Regions from separate parts of the Arthrobacter globiformis genome, predicted to be linked through region 2. Evidence: riboswitches for the same ligand, from Rfam matches in the RefSeq annotation. Region 2 holds a riboswitch; the other holds the start of a gene.
The links. Region 2 has a riboswitch for S-adenosylmethionine ahead of metX (homoserine O-acetyltransferase MetX). Riboswitches for the same ligand answer to the same signal wherever they lie in the genome.
Positions count from the first base shown of each region.

Region 1: it holds a riboswitch for S-adenosylmethionine, as region 2 does, so the genes downstream of both, QFZ33_RS23530 (DUF1737 domain-containing protein) here and metX (homoserine O-acetyltransferase MetX) in region 2, are expected to answer to the same signal.

Region 1 covers NZ_JAUSXI010000001.1:5,034,949-5,038,369, forward strand. Annotated here, with positions in the region: gene QFZ33_RS23520 (aromatic amino acid ammonia-lyase) at 1-171, opposite strand, end outside; gene QFZ33_RS23525 (NtaA/DmoA family FMN-dependent monooxygenase) at 194-1,489, opposite strand; SAM riboswitch class IV at 1,739-1,853, shown strand; gene QFZ33_RS23530 (DUF1737 domain-containing protein) at 1,867-2,175, shown strand; gene QFZ33_RS23535 (rhodanese-like domain-containing protein) at 2,172-2,582, shown strand; gene QFZ33_RS23540 (O-succinylhomoserine sulfhydrylase) at 2,584-3,421, shown strand, end outside.
Region 2 covers NZ_JAUSXI010000001.1:1,859,620-1,863,040, reverse strand. Annotated here, with positions in the region: gene QFZ33_RS08470 (MFS transporter) at 1-580, opposite strand, end outside; gene metX (homoserine O-acetyltransferase MetX) at 796-1,998, opposite strand; SAM riboswitch class IV at 2,011-2,126, opposite strand; partial or broken gene QFZ33_RS08460 (PLP-dependent transferase) at 2,232-2,419, opposite strand; SAM riboswitch class IV at 2,431-2,506, opposite strand; gene QFZ33_RS08455 (VOC family protein) at 2,637-3,275, shown strand; gene QFZ33_RS08450 (CPBP family intramembrane glutamic endopeptidase) at 3,417-3,421, opposite strand, start outside.

The DNA of each region.
Region 1 (3,421 bases), 3.2 Mb from region 2:
CTCGCGGGACAGGCCCACGAGCTCGAGGGCGTCGGCGCTGAGGACCACCTCCACTGCGGGATCGGCCGCCGCGGCAGCCACGTCGTCGGCACGGATGTGGGCCGTCCCGATCAGGAACGTGCCGCGCCCGACCCCCGGCATCAGTCCGTCGTGTCCCCCGGTCCCTGCCATTGCACCAGCCCCGGCCATGGCGTTAGAAGTCCAGCAGGTTCCGGCGGAAGCCGCCATCGCCGTAGCTCGTCCGCAGCAGCCCCCGCCTGCGGAGCACCGGCGCCAGCCTGTCCAGCACCCCGTGAATGGTCGCCGGGTCGACGAAGCCGGAGAAGAGGAACCCGTCTCCGCCCACTGCAGCTCCGGTTTCCTCGAAGTAGTCGGCGATCTCCTCGGCCGTGCCGATGATGCTGTCGCCGGCCCCGCCGCTCCGTGCCTGCAGGATCTGCCGCAGCGTGGAACCCGGCGGCGCGGCCTTGGAGAAGTGCTCCAAGGTGCCCTGGTTGCTGTTGGTGCTTAGCTGCGGGAGCGGCGCGTCCAGGTCGAACTGCTTGAAGTCGATGACGGACAGGTAGGAGATTGAGTTGAGCTGGCTGTCGATGTCCCGCTGGGTCAGCTCCCGGCGCGCGGCCCGCAGCTCCTCCGCTTCGGCCCTGGAACCGGTGACGGTGGGTTTGAGGACGAACAGCACCTTGACGTCGTCGGGGTTCCGGCCGGCCGCGGCGGCCTCGGCGCGGATGGAGTCCCGGTACGCCTTCATGCCGTCGGCGCCGCGGGCTAGGGCGATCGCAACATCCGCGTTCGCACCGGCGAAAGCCTTGCCCCGCGGGGACGCCCCCGCCTGCACCAGCACCGGCTCCTCCGGCAGCGGGGCCGTGTTCAGCGGTCCCCGGACCCTGAAGAACTCCCCCACGTGGTGGATCGGCCGGACCTTGGTGTGGTCCGCGAAGATCCCTGCCCGGGTGTCCTCCAGGATGGCGTCCGGTTCCCAGCTGCGCCAGAGCTTGCGCACGACGTCCACGAACTCCTCGGCCTTCTCGTAGCGGAGGTCGTGCTCAATCTGCTGGTCCAGTCCGTAGTTCTGTGCGGCAAGATCGCTGCCGGAGGTCACCACGTTCCAGCCCAGCTGCCCGTTGGAGAAGTGCTGCAGCGTGGCCAGCAGCCGGGCCGCGGTGAACGGCGGGTAGAAGGAGGCGCTGATGGTGGGCACAATGCCCATGTGCTCCGTGGCGGCGAGCAGGTACGGCACCAGTGCCAGCGGATCGTGCTTCGGTGCAAAGGATGCCTGCGCCAGCGAGACCTCCGCGCTGCCGCCGTAGGTGTCGGGGACGGTGAGGGAGTCCTCGATGATGAACAGGTCCAGTCCCGCCCGCTCAAACTCACGGACCGCATGCTGGTAGGGGGCGGGCTTCCTCCAGTCATAGCCGATTCCGTAGCCGGGTGTCCCCCAGCCCTGGACCCCGAAGCCGTGGCCCACAAACCATCCAAAGTGCAGCATGGGAGTCACTGTATTCGGGGTCGAATCATTCACTGCGGCCTGGTTTCATCCGGCGTTACGGCGGTTCATCTTCCGTCATTATCCTCCCGGCCACCTGCTTTGTAACCGCAACGCGGGGTCACTCACGGCCGCTTCCGCAGCCCCGATTGGGCCGCAAGTGACCCTCCCCACCCGTTGCTGTTTGATGCGTTACGGAAGATGACGACGGCGGCGGTGCGCGCCGCCGTCGTCAGTGTTACGTTTTTGGGGAGTAATGAGTACCGGCACTAAGCCCTGACTGGCCGGTCGGCAACCCTCCTTCCACGGCGGGGTGCCTCAGGTGAATACTCGGCATATCGACCACTTCGAGCTGCAAGCGTGAGAAAAGGAGATCCGTCGTGTCAGACGCCCCCGCCGTTGCAACGCTGCCATCCCAGCAGGATAAACCCGAGGAAAAGCTGTTTTACCGCCTGATAACGGGCCCGGACGACCGTGCGTTCTGTGAGCGCATCTCGGCCGCCCTCGCCGAGGGGTACGTGCTGCACGGCAGCCCTGCCGCCACCTTCAACGGCACCGCCGTCATCGTGGCCCAGGCCCTGATCCTGCCCGCCGCCATCGCCACCGCTGACGCCGCCGTGGCCACCGCCGTGGACCGGCTGGACTCCGACGAGGACCTCGCCGAAGAAGCTTACGAGGGCCACGCATGAGCTACGCCGGAGACCTCACCCCGCAGGACGCCTGGGCCAAGCTCGAAGAGGGCGCCATCCTGGTGGATGTCCGCACCGAGGGCGAATGGGCGCACATCGGCGTTCCGGACACAAAGGCGACGGACAACGATCCCCTGTTCATTCAGTGGACCTTCCCCGGCGGCATTCCCAACCCCGACTTCGTCGAGCAGCTGAAGCAGCAGGCGCCGGAGGACACCGGCGTGGAGCTGATTTTCCTGTGCCGCTCCGGCCAGCGCTCCATCGCGGCGGCAATAGCCGCCACCCAGGCGGGTTTCACCGCCTACAACGTGCTCGAAGGCTTCGAGGGCGAACCCGACCGCTACGGTGAGCGCACCGTGAACGGCTGGAAGAACCGCGGCCTGCCGACCAACCTGGGAAAGAACTAAGTTGACCTTTAATCACGACGCCGCCGGCTGGAGCCCCGACACCCAGGCCGTCCGCGGCGGGCTTGACCGCACCAATTTCCAAGAGACCACCGAGCCCGTCTTCCTGAACTCCGGGTTTGTCTACGAGTCCGCCGCAGCCGCGGAGCGCGCCTTCACCGGCGAGGACGAACGCTTCGTCTACTCGCGCTACGGCAACCCGTCGGTGGCCACCTTCCAGGAACGGCTCCGCCTCCTCGAAGGCACTGAGGCGTGCTTTGCGACGGCGTCCGGAATGTCCGCCGTGTTCACCGCCCTGGGCGCCCTGCTCGGGGCCGGGGACCGGGTGGTCGCCAGTCGTTCCTTGTTCGGCTCCTGCTTCGTGATCCTCAACGAAATCCTGCCGCGCTGGGGTGTGGAGACGGTGTTCGTGGACGGTCCGGACCTCGAGCAGTGGCGCGCGGCCCTCTCTGTGCCCACCACGGCCGTCTTCTTCGAATCCCCGTCCAATCCCATGCAGGAAATCGTGGACATCGCGGCGGTCAGCGAACTCGCCCACGCCGCCGGCGCCAAGGTTGTGGCGGACAACGTCTTCGCCACCCCGCTGCTGCAGCGCTGCGGAGACCTCGGCGCGGACGTGGTGGTCTACTCCGGCACCAAGCACATCGACGGCCAGGGCCGGGTGATGGGCGGAGCCATCCTGGGCACCAAGGAATTCATCGACGGCCCGGTCAAGCAGCTCATGCGCCACACTGGTCCGGCGCTCTCCTCATTCAATGCCTGGGTCCTCACCAAGGGCCTGGAGACCATGGCGCTGCGCGTGAACCACTCGTCCGCCACGGCGCTGCGCCTGGCCGGATGGC
Region 2 (3,421 bases):
CTTCCTGGGTCAGCGTCGAGGACAGGATGAACAGCACGGCCGTTGCGAGCAGGTTGCCCATCGGCACGGCCGACTGGGGCCAGCTGGCCCAGAATCCGCGGGACTTGCTGGGGCTGTGCTCTGCAACGAGGAGAACCGCGCCGCCCCATTCACCGCCGACGGCGAAGCCCTGCGCGAACCGCAGGAACACCAGGAGCGCGGGCGCCCAGTAGCCGATCTGCTGGAACGTCGGCAGGCAGCCCATCAGGAAGGTGGAGACGCCAACCAGGATGATGCTCAGCTGCAGCAGCTGCTTGCGGCCGAATTTGTCGCCGAAGTGACCGAAGACGATGCCGCCGATCGGGCGGGCAACGAATCCGACGGCGTACGTGAGGAAGGCGGCGATGATGCCGTCCAGTTCGGTGCCGGCGTTGGGGAAGAAGGTCTTGCCGAAGACCAGGGTGGCAGCCGAAGCGTAGAGGAAGAACTCGTACCACTCCACGACGGTGCCGGCCATGGATGCCGTGACAACTTTCTTGAGGCCTGAGGCCTTGACGTCGGTTTCCTCTACACGCCTGGCGGCGGAGCTTTCCGTACTCATTGCAAACTCCTTCGGCGTCTTCCTCGACGCCACGGGGACCGGTCGATGGCGAAGGGTGTGTGATGCGCACCACTAACGCCGGATTCAACGAGTATGGTCTGCCGATGAGGCAAGCTCAACGCCAAATAGTGCAGGGCGCATCTGCATTTATGCACATATACGGCCTGGGAGTTGCCACGATACGGCCGGCTCCAGCGCCTGGACCGGGCCTAAAGTCAGCTGAGGAGGTGTGCCCTGAGCTGGGCGTTCAGCTGGCCGATCTCCGTGAGGAAGCCGTCGTGGCCGATCGGCGAATCGATCATGTGGACATCCACGTTTCCGGGCAGGGATTCGGCCAGCTCCAGCGACTGGGCCGGAAAGTACAGCCGGTCCGACTCCACTGCGGCAACGAAGAAGTCGGCGGTGGTCCGGGCGAGGGTCTCCTTGAGCGTCCCCCGCCCGCGGGTGACGTCATGGCTCATGAGTGCTTCCGTCAGGGCGATGTAGCTGTTGGCGTCGAAGCGCCGGACCAGCTTGTTGCCCTGGTGGTCGAGGTAGCTCTCCACCTGGTAGCGGCCGCGGCCCGCCAGGGCATCAGCCTGCAGCGGCTCTTCAGCGGCCTGGGCGTTCCTGCCGAAACGGAAATCGAGTTCATAGGCAGACCTGTAGGTGATGTGTGCAATCCGCCGTGCGAGCGCCAGGCCATCCGCGGGCTCCGGTCCGCCGTAGTAGTCACCGCCGTTGAAGTGGCGGTCCTGCCGGATGGCAAGCGTCTGCGCCTGGGCGAAGGCGATTTGTTCGGCCGTGCTCCTGGCGCCGACGGAGATGACACCGCAGCGGCGCACCCGCTCCGGGAAAGTGACTGCCCATTCGAGGGCGCGTGCCCCGCCCATGGAGCCGCCCACCACGGCGTGCCAGCTGCTGATGCCGACCCGGTCAGCCAGCCGCGCCTCGGCCACGGTGGAGTCCCTCAGCGTCACCAGCGGAAAGCGTGAACCCCAGGGCTTGCCGTCCGGAGCGGCCGACGACGGCCCGGTGGACCCGTAGCAGCCGCCCAGGATGTTGATGGAGATGACGAAGAACCTGTCGGTGTCCGCCGGCGCACCCGGCCCGGCGAGCTGTTCCCACCAGCCTTCTTCAGTCCCCGCGCCGCCCCGGGTCACGTGCGTGTCCCCGGTGAGGGCATGCTGAACGAGGATGGCGTTGGAGCCGTCCTCGTTGAGCGTTCCCCAGGTTTCGTAGGCCAGGGTCACGTCCGGCAGGAATCCCCCGGCCTCAAGTTCCAGGCTGCCGATGTTGAGGTGCTGGACAGAGCCGTCGGGAACTCGGCCATCGGGGATACGGCCGTCGGGAACAGTGCCGTCCGAAACGGTGCCGCCCGCAGCCGTGCCTTGCGGAGCCTTGCTGGCCGGAACGTCGGTGCTGACAGAAATCGTCATAGGTAAACCTCTTCTACGCGCTTGCCCGCCGGCAGCTGTCCGGCAGGCCAGGTCCTCACCCGGGGCACCCCACCGCGGAAGGAGGGTTGCCGGCCAGCAAGCCGGGGCTGTCGCTGGCACTCATGACCTGTTGCAAGTTTACGAAATAGTCGGACGGCTGCGCGAAGAATGTGACGGCTGTGTGACTCCCGGCCCCCTCACGGGACGGGAGTCACACCGGTAGCGCGGGAAAGTCATGCGCCTTTTGCCGCGCGGGAGCCGGCGTCGTGGTCGGCCAGGATGTCATTGATGTGCTCCGGGCCCACAGACAGCCGGACGTGGCCGGGGCAAACCCGGCCACGTCCGGCTGCTCCGGCGTGAGCTGGCTGTGCGTGGTCGACGCCGGGTGGATGACCAGGGAGCGGACGTCGCCAATGTGTGATGGCGTGCGTTTCTTCACCCGGGGCACCCCACCGCGGTTGAAGGGTTGCGGCCAGCGAGCCGGGGCTTTGTTCGTTGGCACTCATGACCTGCGATCAGCGCAGGAATGGGACTGTTACGCGCACAGCTTTGTGACGAACTTCTTCAAAGTATGGGCTTTTCGCGAGGTTAGGCAACCCTTAGCTGAGAGCCCCGTCACAAAGTGCCAAGATGAGGGCATGCGCATGGATCACGTCTCTTACGCCTGTGAACACGATGGCCTCGCGGCCACCACCGAACGTATCTCCTCTGCCCTCGGCGTCGAAGCCGTAAAGGGCGGAGTGCACCCCCGGTTTGGGACCCGGAACATGATTATTCCCTTGGCCGGACACAAATACCTTGAGGTCGTTGAGGTCCTGGACCACCCGGCGTCGGACAAGGCGCCGTTTGGCCAGGCCGTCCGGGCCCGGTCCGCGGCGGGCGGCGGCTGGATGGGCTGGTGCGTCGAAGTTGATGACCTAGCCCCCTTCGAGGAACGCCTGGGCCGCTCCGCAGTCAACGGCAACCGCAAGTTCCCCGACGGCCGGGAGCTTGTCTGGAAGCAGATCGGCATCCTGGGCCTGATCGCGGACCCGCAGGTCCCCTACATGCTGAAGTGGGAGGGTGATGCGGAACTGCACCCGTCCAACGCCTATGACAGCAATGTGAAGATGTCCAGCCTCACGATCGCGGGCTCTGCCGAGCGCGTGACCGAGTGGCTCGGCGAGCCCGTCGAAAGGCCGCTGGAGGACGTCGCCGTGAACTGGGTCGCCCCGCACGGAACCCCGGGCATCCTCTCGGTCACGTTCGAAACCGCAGCGGGCGCCGTCACCATCTGACGCACTTTCTGCCCTTCACTTCGGCCGCCATCAGCGGGTGCCAATGACGTCACCCGCCGATGGCGGCCGAATCACTTTTAAGGGCCGGCGCTGGCCCGGCACATCGGCCTTGCCGAATGGCTGATCCCTACCCCAGGCCGACTACC